Sinorhizobium fredii NGR234: one gene and its partner. Each later gene encodes a partner of the first gene's protein in a complex. Links are inferred from orthologs where the notes say so. Each region holds a gene or a part of one and is shown in the gene's direction. Other genes may lie near its edges.

Region 1 (7,718 bases):
GGTCGATCGTCTCGGGCGAGGCGCCCTCGAACTCCGTGGTCACGGAGATGACCGGCTGATCGACCTGCGGCAGTTCGCGGATTTCGATGCCGTTCCAGGCGGCAAGGCCCGCGACCACGATCAACATGTTGACGACGAGCGCGAAGATCGGCCGGCGAATGAACAGCGCGGTGAAGCCTGTCTTGCCGCCCTGCCCGCCGGGCGTACTGCCATGGTGACCGCCGAACCCGATGTTCATTGCGCGTCCCCCGCCACCTTCTGCTCGCGTTCGGGGTTTTCTTCGCCGGCGATGCGGACTGCGCCGCCGTCGCGCAACCGCTGCACACCCTCGGTGACGATGCGGTCGCCTTCGGCGATCTCAGCCTCGACCAGCACCTTGTCCGGATTGCGCTGGATGATCTTGATCGGCACCCGCTCGCTGTTGTCGCCGTTGATGCGCCAGATATAGGACCCTTCGGAACTCCACTGGACCGCCAGTGGATCGACGGTCGGGTAGCGATCCCCGTCGAAGGCCATCATGACGGAGAAGGACATGCCGGCACGCAGCATGTCGTCCGGATTCTCGATTCGCGCCCGCACCCGAAGCGTACGGCTCGCCTGGTCGAGGCGGTTGTCGATGGCATGGATGGCACCATCCAGTTGCCGGCCGGGCTGCGCCACCGCGTTCGCCGTGACGGGCTGGCCGACGGAAATCTTGCTGGCAAAGCGTTCCGGTACCCAGAAATCGACAAGGATCTGCGACCGGTCGTCGACGACCGCGATCGGCGTGGAAGTGGTGACGTAGTCGCCGACATTGACGGTGATGATGCCGACGATGCCTTTCGACGGTGCGACGATGTCGCGCCGCCTGAGATCGAGCTCGGCTGTCCTCAGCGCCAGTTCGGCCGTCTGCATGGCGATCTCCGCGTCGCGGACTTCGACCGCCGTCACCGCGCGGGCCGTCCCGAGATTGCGGTAGCGCTCGACCTTTTCCCGGGCGCTGTCGCGCGTCAGCCGGGCGTGCTCGGCAGCAATCATCTGCTCGTCGCTGTCAAGCCGCGCGATCACCTGGCCTTCCTCGATGCGATCGCCCGATTTTACCAGAATTTCCGTGAGATTGCCCGTGGAGGCCGGCGTCACGGTGACCGAACGGATAGCCTCGCCGTTGCCGATCGCGTTCAGTCGGTTGTTGACGATTGCGCTCTCAGCCGGCCTTACGACAACGAGCGCCGCATCCGAGAAGCCGCGACGCCCACCTTCTCCGCGCCCGCCGTTGCGCTGCCCGCCGGCTCCGTCTCCGCTCTGCGTTCCCGACAGCGCATCGATAAGCGGATGCGAAACGCCGATCGCCCCGAGCGTTTCTCCCGCTCCGGGGGCAAAGCGCACCCAGGCGGCGCCCCCGACGACGAGAACGACGAGGCTGACCGCCAGTTGCTTCAAAAAGCGCATTCATGTCTCCGAATAAGATACGCGCTCCAGCGCGGCGCGTACCGGCGGAACGTCCCGAGTTGTCGTGAGTATCGTTATTTGCGTGCCTTCGGGCAATCTCGGAACGCCATCATTACGCATTTGTAATGAAAGCAGAATTTGTTGTCCGCATCATGGCGCCCCGGGGTTGGACGATTGCTGTTTACAGCCGCCGGAGCTCGGCTATTCTGCCGTCACTGAAACCGGACGTTGAAGAGCGGAGATGAGCACATGTGCGATGCATGCGTAATCGAATCGGTAAAGCAGCAGATGTTGTCGCGGCGCAGCTTCTTCCGCGCCGCCGCGGTCGGTACGGCGGGGGTTGCCGCCGCCGGCATGGGGATCGCGCCGGCGGCGCTGGCCGCAGGGCATGCCGGCGTCACCGACCTTACGCACGAACTCCACGAAGAATTTCCCACCTTCTTCGGCCAGCAGCAATTCTTTCGCGAGCAGAAGTTCAACTTTGCCGAACATACCTTCAACCTGTTCGAACTGCGGGTGAACGAACATACGGGCACCCATGTCGACGCGCCGCTGCATTTCTCTGCCGACGGTCTCTCGGTCGCCGAACTGCCGGTTGAAAAGCTCGTCGTGCCGCTCTGCGTTGTCGACATCCGCGAGAGGGCTTCCGCCGACCCGGATGCGCAGGTGACGCCCGACGACATCAAGGCGTGGATCGCCGCGAACGGCGACATCCCGGAGAACGCCTGTGTCGCGATGCTCTCCGGCTGGGCGGAACATATCGGCACGGACAAGTTCCGCAATGCCGATAGCGCGGGCAAGCTGCACTTTCCCGGCTTCCATGTCGAAGCCGCCAAGTATCTGCTGGAGGAAACGAAGACTGCAGGGATTGCCGTCGACACGCTGTCGCTCGACCATGGCATTTCGCCCGACTTCGCCACCCACCGCGCCTGGCTGCCCGAGGGCCGCTGGGGCCTCGAGGCAGCCGCCAACCTCGACAAGCTGCCGGCCAAGGGCGCAACGCTTGTTCTTGGTGCGCCGAAGCACCGCGGCGGCACCGGCGGCCCGGCGCGCGTCTTCGCCCTCGTTTGACACCTCATGCAGGAGGAACCATGAGCACGATCGCGCCGCCGCCCAATCCGGAATCGAACCCGCGCGTCAAGGCGGTCTTCGACGACATCCGCGCCACGCGGAAATCGGACTTCATCAACAATATGTGGCTCTGGCTCGCCTTCGATCCGGATCTCCTGGAGCGCACCTGGGCGGAGGTCAAGGCGGTGATGGCGACGCCCTCGGCGCTCGATCCGCTGGTGAAGGAGATGCTTTACATCGCGGTATCGGTCACCAATGGCTGCGGCTATTGCATTCATTCGCACACGGCCGCCGCCAAGGCGAAGGGGATGAGCGAGGCGGAACACGCCGATCTGCTCCGTGTGATTTCGCTGGCCGCCAAGACCAACCAGTTGGCGACCGCGTTGCAGGTTCCGGTCGATCCGGCCTTTGACGCCACGGCCCAGCGATAAGCGTCACCAGAAGACTGGCGCTGAAAACGCCAGTCTTTCCACAGGCTTGCCCGGGGCGGACGAGACTCCGGAATAAAAGAAGAACATCCTTTCTGGCCTTTCGGTCCCGAATCACTACATTGGGCCGCATGAGCAAAGGTTTCGACGACATTCCCTTCTTCGACGAGGAGCCGGCGCCGCGCAAACCCGCGCCTGCCGCCGGCGGCATCGCCGCGCGCGCCATGGCCGCCCGCGACAAGACCCAGCGGCCGGATTACCTCTCCGGTCTCAACCCCGAGCAGCGCGAAGCCGTCGAAACGCTGGAGGGGCCGGTCCTGGTGCTCGCCGGCGCCGGCACCGGCAAGACGCGGGTGCTCACCACCCGCATCGCCCATATCCTTTCGACCGGCCGTGCCTACCCCTCGCAAATCCTCGCGGTGACCTTCACCAACAAGGCGGCCCGCGAGATGAAGGAGCGCATCGGCGTGCTCGTAGGCCATGCCGTCGAAGGCATGCCCTGGCTCGGCACCTTCCACTCGATCGGCGTCAAGCTCTTGCGCCGCCACGCCGAACTCGTGGGCTTGAGATCCGATTTCACCATCCTCGATACCGACGACGTGGTGCGCCTGATCAAGCAGCTCATCCAGGCCGAAGGCCTCGACGACAAGCGCTGGCCGGCCAAGCAGTTCGCCGGCATGATCGACACCTGGAAGAACAAGGGCCTCGACCCGGCGCAGATCCCGGAGGGCGACGCCCGCGCCTTCGCCAACGGCAAGGGCCGCGAGCTTTATGTCGCCTATCAGAACCGGCTCCTGACGCTCAACGCCTGCGACTTCGGCGACCTGCTGCTGCATCCGATCCGCATGTTCCGCGCCAATCCGGACGTGCTGAAGGACTATCACGACAAGTTCCGCTACATCCTGGTCGACGAGTACCAGGATACCAACACGGCGCAATATATGTGGCTGCGGCTGCTGGCGCAGCGGCCGCAAGGTGCCCGGGAAAAACACCCCTCCCCACCCCCTCCCCACAAGGGGGAGGGGCAGGAGCGGGTGGCCGCGTCCCGCTCCCCATCGAACCTAGTCGAGGAACGCCTGTCGGCGCCGCAGGCTAGCCCCTCCCCCTTGTGGGGAGGGGTTGGGGAGGGGAAATCCCGGGAAGAAAAGCCCCGCGTCAACATCTGCTGCGTCGGTGACGACGACCAGTCGATCTACGGCTGGCGCGGCGCCGAAGTCGACAATATCCTCCGCTTCGAAAAGGATTTCCCCGGCGCCAAGGTCATCAAGCTCGAGCGCAATTACCGCTCGACCGAACACATCCTCGGCGCCGCCGCCCACCTGATCGCCCACAACGAGGGCCGGCTCGGCAAGACGCTCTTCACCGACCGTAGCCACCCGGACGACGAGAAGGTGCATGTGCATGCGGCCTGGGACTCCGAAGAGGAGGCCCGCGCCGTCGGCGAGGAGATCGAGCAGCTCCAGCGCAGGAAGCACAATCTCAACGACATTGCGATCCTGGTGCGCGCCTCCTTCCAGATGCGCGAGTTCGAAGACCGCTTCGTCACGCTCGGCCTCAATTATCGCGTCATCGGCGGCCCCCGCTTCTACGAGCGGCTCGAGATCCGCGATGCCATGGCCTATTTCCGCCTTGTCTGCCAGCCGGCCGACGATCTCGCCTTCGAGCGCATCGTCAACACACCGAAGCGCGGCCTGGGCGACACCACCGTCCGCAACCTTCACGACTACGCCCGCGCCCGCGACATACCGATGCTGGCCGCCGCAACCGAAATCATCGAAACCGACGAACTGAAGCCGAAGGCGCGCAAGGCGCTCTTCGACGTCGTCACCGATTTCCGCCGCTGGCAGACATTGCTCGAAACGACGCCTCATACGGAACTCGCCGAACAGATCCTCGACGAGAGCGGCTATACGGCAATGTGGCAGGCCGACAAGTCCGCCGAAGCGCCGGGACGCCTCGAAAACCTCAAGGAACTCATCCGCTCGATGGAGGCCTTCGAGTCGATGCGCGGCTTCCTCGAGCATGTCGCGCTGGTCATGGATGCCGAGCAGAACGAGAACATGGATGCCGTGTCGATCATGACGCTGCACTCCGCCAAGGGCCTGGAGTTCGACACCATCTTCCTGCCGGGCTGGGAGGAAGGGCTATTTCCGCATCAGCGGGCGCTGGACGAGGGCGGCCGCGCCGGTCTCGAGGAGGAGCGCCGTCTCGCCTATGTCGGCATCACCCGCGCCAAGCGTCGCTGCCATATCTGGTTCGTCTCGAACCGCCGCATCCATGGTCTCTGGCAGACGACCATGCCCTCACGTTTCCTCGACGAACTGCCGATCGACCATGTCGAGGTCGCCGAGCAGGACGTCTCCTATGGCGGCTACAATCGCGGCGGCTACGGCCAGTCGCGCTTCGACAAGGCCGACCCCTTCGAAAACACCTACCAGACGCCCGGCTGGAAGCGCGCCCAGCAGCACCGCACGGAAGCCACCCGCGACAATTGGGGCACCCGCTCAGGCCACGCCGTCGAGCGGATCGGCTACGGCGAATCCGGCCCCCGCACCCGCACCATCGAGGGCGAACTCGTCGCCAAGTCGACGACCGCCGAACCCTCGCGCTTCAATGTCGGCGACCGCGTCTTCCACCTCAAATTCGGCAACGGCAACATTGCCGCGATCGAAGGCAACAAGCTGACGATCGATTTCGACCGCGCCGGTCAGAAGCGCGTGCTGGACGGGTTTGTGGAAAGGGTGTGAAGGGGCGCCCTCAAATCACCATCCGATACATCACGAAGCCGGATTTTTCTGCCACCTTGTCGTAGAGCCGCATCGCCTTGAGGTTCGTCTCGTGGGTCAGCCAGTAAACGCGTGACGTGCCCGCCCTTCTTGCTGCTTCGAAGACACCGTTGATCAGCGCCTCGCCGACTCCTTTGCCGCGCGCTGCCTCGTTGATGAACAGGTCCTGGAGATAGCAATTCGGCTGGATCGCGGTGGTGGTGCGGTGAAAGATGAAATGCGTGAGCCCGACCAGCCGCCCCTTGTTCTCCGCAACCAGGGCATGCATCGGTTCATAGGCATCGAAGAATCGCGACCAGGTCATATGGGTAATGTCCTGAGCGAGCGCGCTTTCGCCCGCGCGTCCGTAAAAGGCGTTATAGCCTTCCCAGAGCAGCAGCCATTGTTCGTAGTCGCTCCGGACGACCGGGCGGATGGAAAGGTTTTCACTCATTGTCGAACCCACCGGAAAGGTCGTTACGGGGGCGCCAGCATAACCCTTGATATCGGCAAGGTCTATCTGGCAGCAGCGTCCCGTCATCACTCGCTTTGATCTGGACCGGTCGAGCCGGTTCGCACCTCTTTTCCTGCTCCTTCGCCTTTCGCGCGTCTCATCAGGGCGATCACCTCGGCATCGGTGGTCTGTTCGAAATCGACGTAATGGATGCTGACGGCATGGAAAGGATGAGGCGTCGCGAGGCAGACAAGGCGGTCGATCTGATGGCGGAGGCCGGCGATCGCGCTCGGCGGAGCCACCGGCACGGCGACGATAAGCGCCGCGGCGCCCGCCTTGCGGAGCGCCTGAACCGCGGCCCGGACCGTGCCGCCGGTGGCAATTCCGTCGTCGACGATGACGACATTGCGCTTTTCCGCTGAAATGCGCGGCCGATCGCCGAGGTAAAGCGTGCGGCGACGCTCCAGTTCGAGACGCTGACGCGCCGTCTCTGCCTCAAGGTACGCCTTGGACGGCTTGACCAGGCGCATCGCCTCGGCATTGAGAACCAACTGCGGCTCGTCGCCGTCGACGAGCGCTCCAAGACCGAACTCGGCATGTCCGGGAGCACCGATCTTCCTGACGATAAGGAGCTCGAGCGGAGCATCGAGAATTGCCGCCACCTCGAAGGCGACCGGCACGCCACCGCGCGGCAGCGCCATCACCAGCGGATCGGCAATGCCTTCGCGCGCTATCGCCGCGGCAAGCCGCCGGCCCGCATCGACCCGGTCTGCAAAGCAAAGGCTCTCATGGGACATGGCGCACGCTCCGGATCATCGTCTGACAGGTTGAACCGATGCACATCATGAGGGGCGACCGGCCATTCAGGCTGCATGGATCGATCGAGAACCTGGTCCAACCGGGATATATGGCCGCCATCGAAAATTTACGTCGCAACCAATGCGAGAAAGAAAGTCAAACCGCTCAAATTGCAGCGAATTTGGCCGGCCTTCGTTAACACGGCGACGCTACGAATTTGATCACGCATACCGCTGGCTCGAAAGCCATCCGCTTCATTTTAGCACGACAGGCCGTTTCGAAATGAGCATTTTCCCTGCCATATCGGTCATTGCGCAGCTGGCACTCCTGTCCGCCCTTCTACGCCTGCGAAGCTCCGAGACAGCCGCCCGAGACTTCTCGATCGCCTGCGCACTATCGGCGATTGCAACGCTTCTCCTGATGGCGTCGACGTCGTTCAGCATGCCGATTGTCGCGATGCCCGGTTATGCGGCGATGATTGCTGCGTTTTTCGGCTTTCTTATTGGCCTTCGCCGGCTGTTGGCCTCATCGGTCCCAATCGGCGTCTGTGCCGCGCTCGCACTTGCGGCAGCGGCGGCCGGCCTTCTTATCGACCCGGGCGGACAGGGCAGCCTCGCCGGAAGGTTGATCGTGATCGCAGGCTGCGGCGCGGCTCTGCTCGCCGTCATCGGCCTGCCGATCCTCGAGAGGCGGGCGAATGACAAGCGGGCGATCCGCACCGGCGCAATCGGCTTGCTGACGGTCGCCTTTACGGGGCTCGTTCACGCCCTGGGG
Region 2 (5,821 bases), 330 kb from region 1 along the record:
GACGATGACGATATAGAGCGGCGAGGATGTGAACTTCAGGTGGCCGTACCAGGCGAAGGTCATGAAGACATTGGAGGCGAGCAGCAGCACCACCGGCCAGACATAGGCGGGATTGACGGCAAGGGACATGAAGACCTCGGAAGGACGCGAATCGGTGTTCGAGGATGATCCGGCCGCCCCCGCCGTTTCAAGCCTCTCCATGCCGCGCGACCTGCAGTCCCTTCATCGTCGACATATCCCTGTCATCGAAAAGCAACGGGCGGCTCGGCCCGGTTGCTGTTGGCCGGAGATTGATCCGAGAAGACCGAAAATCCAAGCCGGCCGTTTCCCTTTTGTACTCCTTCCCCCTTGGCTTTCGGCCTGACTCTCTCCATATTCCCGGCCATGACCCGATCTCCGAAGAGTTCCCCGAAGAAACCGTCAACACCCAGCGGCTTCGAAGAGGCCCCGCAGGCGCCGCTTTCCGGTACGCCGCTGTCCGGCAATGTCTCCGACTGGGTGAAGCAACTCGAGGCGGAAGCAGAAACGTCCGCTTTCGAGAGCCAGCGGGAGATCGCCTCCAAGGCCGGCAAACACCGCAAGAAGGTCGAGATCACCGCCTCGAAAGCCGCTGCGAAGACCGTCGCGGGCAAGACCGCGCGCGGCACATCGATGGGCGGCAGCCACGACCCGAAGACGCGGGCCGCCGCCGGTCTCAACCCGGTGGCCGGTCTCGATGTCTCGCTCGAGGATGCCGACAAGCTGACGACCGGCTCCGGCGTTACCGCGACGGTCGAAGCGCTGGCGGCGCTGATCGAGAGCGGCAATCCGCTCTTCAAGGACGGCAAGCTCTGGACGCCGCACCGCCCGGCCCGGCCGGACAAATCCGAAGGCGGCATATCGCTGAAGATGGTGACCGACTACCAGCCCTCCGGCGACCAGCCGACGGCGATCGCCGACCTCGTCGACGGTCTCTCCTCCGGCGAGCGCAACCAGGTGCTGCTCGGCGTCACCGGCTCCGGCAAAACCTTCACCATGGCCAAGGTGATCGAGGCGACGCAGCGCCCGGCCGTCATCCTGGCGCCGAACAAGACGCTTGCCGCCCAGCTCTATTCCGAATTCAAGAACTTCTTCCCGGAGAATGCGGTCGAGTATTTCGTCTCCTACTACGACTACTACCAGCCGGAAGCCTACGTGCCGCGCTCCGACACCTATATCGAGAAGGAATCCTCGATCAACGAGCAGATCGACCGCATGCGCCACTCGGCAACGCGCTCGCTGCTCGAACGCGACGACGTCGTCATCGTCGCCTCGGTCTCCTGCATCTACGGTATCGGCTCAGTCGAGACCTATACGGCGATGACCTTCCAGATGACTGTCGGCGACCGGCTCGACCAGCGGCAATTGCTCGCCGACCTGGTGGCACAGCAATACAAGCGCCGCGACATGGATTTCCAGCGCGGTTCGTTCCGGGTGCGCGGCGACACGATCGAGATCTTCCCGGCTCACCTTGAGGATGCCGCCTGGCGCATCTCGATGTTCGGCGACGAGATCGACGCCATCACCGAATTCGACCCGCTGACCGGCCAGAAGACTGGCGACCTGAAATCGGTGAAGATCTACGCCAACTCGCACTATGTGACGCCGCGGCCGACGCTGAACGCCGCCACCAAGGCGATCAAGGACGAGCTGGCGCACCGCCTCACCGAGCTGGAACGGGCCGGCCGGCTGCTCGAAGCGCAGCGCCTCGAACAGCGCACCCGCTACGACCTGGAAATGCTGGAGGCGACTGGCTCCTGCCAGGGCATCGAGAACTATTCGCGCTACCTGACCGGCCGCAAGCCGGGCGAGCCGCCGCCGACGCTGTTCGAATATATTCCGGACAACGCGCTGATCTTCATCGACGAGAGCCACGTCACTATTCCGCAGATCGGCGGCATGTATCGCGGCGACTTCCGCCGCAAGGCGACGCTGGCCGAATACGGCTTCCGCCTACCCTCCTGCATGGACAACCGGCCCTTGCGCTTCGAGGAATGGGACGCGATGCGTCCGGACACGATCGCCGTCTCGGCAACCCCCGGCGGCTGGGAAATGGAGCAGTCCGGCGGCGTCTTCGCCGAACAGGTGATCCGCCCGACCGGCCTGATCGATCCGCCGGTCGAGGTACGCTCGGCCAAAACCCAGGTCGACGACGTGCTCGGCGAGATCCGCGAGACCGCCGCCGCCGGCTACCGCACCCTCGTCACCGTGCTGACCAAGCGCATGGCCGAGGACCTCACCGAATATCTGCACGAACAGGGCGTGCGGGTGCGCTACATGCACTCCGACATCGACACGCTGGAGCGCATCGAGATCATCCGCGACCTGCGCCTCGGCGCCTTCGACGTGCTGGTCGGCATCAACCTGCTGCGCGAGGGTCTCGACATTCCCGAATGCGGCTTCGTCGCCATCCTCGACGCCGACAAGGAAGGCTTCCTGCGCTCGGAAACCTCGCTGATCCAGACGATCGGCCGCGCCGCCCGCAATGTCGACGGCAAGGTCATCCTCTATGCCGACACCATCACCGGCTCGATGAGCCGGGCGATGGAGGAGACTGCCCGCCGCCGCGAGAAGCAGATGGCCTACAACCTCGAAAACGGCATCACGCCGGAATCGGTGAAGGCGAAGATCTCCGACATTCTCGACTCGGTCTACGAGCGCGACCATGTCCGCGCCGACATCTCCGGCGTCGCCGGCAAGGGCTTTGCCGAGGCCGGCCACCTCGTCGGCAACAATCTGCAGGCACATCTCAACGCGCTCGAAAAACAGATGCGCGACGCCGCCGCCGACCTCGACTTCGAAACCGCCGCGCGGCTGCGCGACGAGATCAAGCGCCTCAAGGCCGCGGAGCTTGCCGTGCTGGACGACCCGATGGCGCGGGAAGAGGCGCGGAGCGCCGAAGGCGCGACAGGGAAGCGAAAGGAAGAGGCGCGATCGCAGGAGAACCGAAAGGGCGCCTCCTCTTCGACGTCCCCGTCTTCTCCGTCATCCTCGGCTTCGACCCGAGGATCCAAAGCCACGGAGGAGAAGTCACTCTTCCAGAAACCCTCGCTCGACGACATGGGCCCGGGCACCGACACCGAGCGCCCCCTGTTCCGCAAGCCCGACCTCGACGAAATGGGCCGCGACGTGGCGATTCCTGCGGGCAGCGAGTCGGACGGGAAATCGCTGTTCAGGAAAAACAGCCTCGACGAGATGACCGTCGGCCGGACCGAGAAGCCGGTGACTGGGAAAGTGCCGGACAAACCGCTGGTCCGCGCCAAGCCCGGCGTCGGCTCCTACGAGGATCCGGCGGAAGAGAAGCGCCGGCAAGGCAGGACGAAGGGCAAGACCGGGCGGCCGGGACGGTAGCAGTCGTGGCGACAGACCAGGCTAGAATCGTATAGCCCGCTTTCTGGACAGGGCGCCGACAGGTGGCGTCCGTCGACGCAGATTCGCAAGAAGCCCTTCATCGTCCATCGGCTCGCCGCACGCGGAGCGCGCGTGCAGAGCCTCCATACATTTCAACTGCCACTTGAACTACGCGCTACAACTGCTCGTTACAACAGGCTTTTCCGCTTCCAATTTGCCTGACCGAGGGAACAAACGCGCGGACTACGAATTTCAGTTCTTTCTAATTTAGGGAGAACGAACATGTTGCCCCTGAAGCAACGTCTCATGAGCACCAGCGTAGCACTCCTGTCGGCGGGCTTTCTCGCCTCGGCAGCACCACCGGCAAGAGCCCAGGAGGCCGAACGGCCCATACTGACGGCGCAGCAGTGCAGCCCGCTGACGGAAGCCAACTATCAGCAATGCTGCATGGCGCAGAACCGCGCCGATATTCTCACGACCGAGCAGCTCGACCAATGCCCACCCTTTGCCACAGCGCTCATTCGCAACGTCTTTTCGACGACATCCACCGACGGCAACCCCACCGGCAGTAACGGCGGTGGCGGCTCCGGTGGCGGTGGCTCCGGCGGCGGCGGCGGCGGTGGCGGCGGCGGTGGTGGCGGCGGCGGCGGCAACGGCGGTGGCGGCGGCGGTGGCGGTGGCGGCGGCGGCGGTGGCGGCGGCGGCGGTGGCGGCGGCGGCGGCGATGGTGGCGGCGGCGGCAACGATGGTGGCGGCGGTGGCAACGACGGTGGCGGTGGCGGCCAGGATCCTGGAAGGGGTAACCAGGACCAACACAGAGATAACCAGGATCCCGGAAGGGGCAACCAGGATCAAAGACCGGATCACCGAGATCCCGGAAGAGGCAACCAGGATAGCGGCGACAACCGGTAGGACAGGTCCGGCGGGCGCAGGGGCGCTCCTCCCTGCTGAGGCCAAATAAATAAGTCGCGCCGGCTCACGGCAGCCGGCGCATGAGGTTCCCTTGTGGGAAATAGTAGGAGGAGACTTCTTCTAGCGCCTGGGGTCGGGCTCGCGAAGTCGGGGAAAGCGCGAATCCTACTTTTTCGCCAAGCGCCCCCTAGATCGAACCGATCGTCCCCACTTTCCGCGAATTGGACATCCAGCAACGTGTCGCCGGTCGGCGATCCCAATTGGCTGCAGATTGAAGTCTCTGCCAGAAGTAGGCGTTTGGAAGCGATTCGGAAGCCCCCTACTCCGCCGCCCGCGCCTCCACCTCCAGCGGCTCCATCTCATAGGAATAGCCTTCGAGCATCTGATAGGCCTGCTCGATCACGCCGATCTGCGCTTCGGCCGTCTTGATCGCATCGCTGATCGACTGGCTGCGGGCGCGCAGCATCGAGCCGAGGACGTCGGTCTCCGGCCGCCGGCCGAGGCGGTCGAGGTGCTTGCGGACGCGCGCCCGGTGGCGCTCCAGTTCGAGGATGTGGAAGCGCGTCTTGACGATGTCGTCGGAGAGCTTTCGGCGCATGGCCGCGATCGGATCGAAGCTGCCGGGCTCGCGCAGGTCGAGGATGAAGTCGTTGACGAGCGTCTCGAGCATCATCAGACCCTTGACCTGTTTGGGGTCGACGAGCTGCGGATCGTAGCCGGTGTCGTCAAAAACCTTGCGGCGCACTGGATCCTTCAAAAGGTCATAGGCCGTCTGCAGTTTGCCGAACTGCTCGGCATCGCCGCCGCGGTCCGGATGCGCCGTCTTCACCGCCCGGCGGTAGGCCGCCCGGATAGCCCGCTCATCGGCGTCGCGTTCAAGTCCAAGGAGGGCATAGGGATCGATCAAGCCGGCCACCTGTTGTTCATCGATTTGCAATGGTCCTGTCCGGTTCAGACCTACCGGTTCGCTGCGCCGGCAGCAAGTCCACGGCGATCGCATCGAAACCGCGCCACGCTCACCGAAGCGTCGCGGCGAAAATGTGGTGGAAACGAGGCAATCCACGACATTTGCGTGTTGGTTCGGCTTTATCAAAGTCCCGGAAAGCCCGGTCGTGCAAGGCATTGCGCAGGCGCGCCTGTAGGCGGAACTCTTCGCTTGCCTTTTACCCCGAATACTGCCAATCCTATCGCCGTTCGGGCGATTTCAATCCCGGAGACTGGACTTTCGTTTGAGCCCGGCCATAGCCGGGTCTGCCGCAAGCGGCATCGTAGACGTCTTTTCCCCGATATCGTGACCACTCGACGCCTTTCAGCCTACCGCTGAAGACGACATATTCGTTTCCCAAAAGGGGCACGAATCCACTACCTCAAGCAGCCAAGCCGTGCTATTGAAGCGCTGGGTTGCGGCAAAGACAGACTGAAGGAAAAGGACTTCTTCCATGGCCACCAAGGGCATCGTAAAATTCTTCAACCAGGACAAGGGTTTTGGTTTCATCACGCCGGACGGCGGCGCCAAGGACGTTTTCGTCCACATCTCCGC

What was found.
Region 2: the proteins of NGR_RS21590 (region 1) and uvrB are in contact, whole or in part, in a crystal structure (PDB 7EGT), measured with the Thermus thermophilus proteins. The link is inferred for Sinorhizobium fredii NGR234 from one-to-one orthologs. Residues at the interface, in WP_096412145.1 of Thermus thermophilus: His654, Arg656, Phe657, Gln666, Asp668, Glu669, Lys680, Arg681, Leu682, Ser683, Lys685, Tyr686, Ala687; in WP_096411307.1 of Thermus thermophilus: Glu23, Leu25, Arg26, Asp27, Gly28, Glu29, Arg30, Phe31, Arg55, Glu326, Asp327, Phe328, Glu379, Ser382, Gln383, His398, Gly400, Arg401.

The regions. Positions count from the first base shown.
Region 1 is NC_012587.1:2,132,848-2,140,565, forward strand. The notes cover bases 2,662-5,874. They hold NGR_RS21590 (ATP-dependent helicase), read left to right. Parts: upstream 2,662-3,058; coding sequence 3,059-5,674; downstream 5,675-5,874. Other genes in these bases: NGR_RS21585 (carboxymuconolactone decarboxylase family protein), read left to right, coding at 2,662-2,930; NGR_RS21595 (GNAT family N-acetyltransferase), read right to left, coding at 5,685-5,874. Outside these bases: NGR_RS21570 (efflux RND transporter permease subunit), read right to left, coding at 1-238; NGR_RS21575 (efflux RND transporter periplasmic adaptor subunit), read right to left, coding at 235-1,428; NGR_RS21580 (cyclase family protein), read left to right, coding at 1,678-2,499; more of NGR_RS21585, read left to right, coding at 2,520-2,661; more of NGR_RS21595, read right to left, coding at 5,875-6,146; NGR_RS21600 (phosphoribosyltransferase), read right to left, coding at 6,233-6,943; NGR_RS21605 (GGDEF domain-containing protein), read left to right, coding at 7,227-7,718. UniProt on the Escherichia coli protein: A helicase with DNA-dependent ATPase activity. Unwinds DNA duplexes with 3'-5' polarity. Translocates on single-stranded DNA with 3'-5' polarity. Initiates unwinding more efficiently from a nicked substrate than double-stranded DNA.
Region 2 is NC_012587.1:1,808,383-1,814,203, forward strand. The notes cover bases 1-3,569. They hold uvrB (excinuclease ABC subunit UvrB), read left to right. Parts: upstream 1-384; coding sequence 385-3,369; downstream 3,370-3,569. Other genes in these bases: NGR_RS19995 (DMT family protein), read right to left, coding at 1-129. Outside these bases: NGR_RS32395 (hypothetical protein), read left to right, coding at 3,652-4,281; NGR_RS20010 (DnaJ domain-containing protein), read right to left, coding at 4,601-5,188; NGR_RS20015 (cold-shock protein), read left to right, coding at 5,721-5,821. UniProt on the Escherichia coli protein: The UvrABC repair system catalyzes the recognition and processing of DNA lesions. A damage recognition complex composed of 2 UvrA and 2 UvrB subunits scans DNA for abnormalities.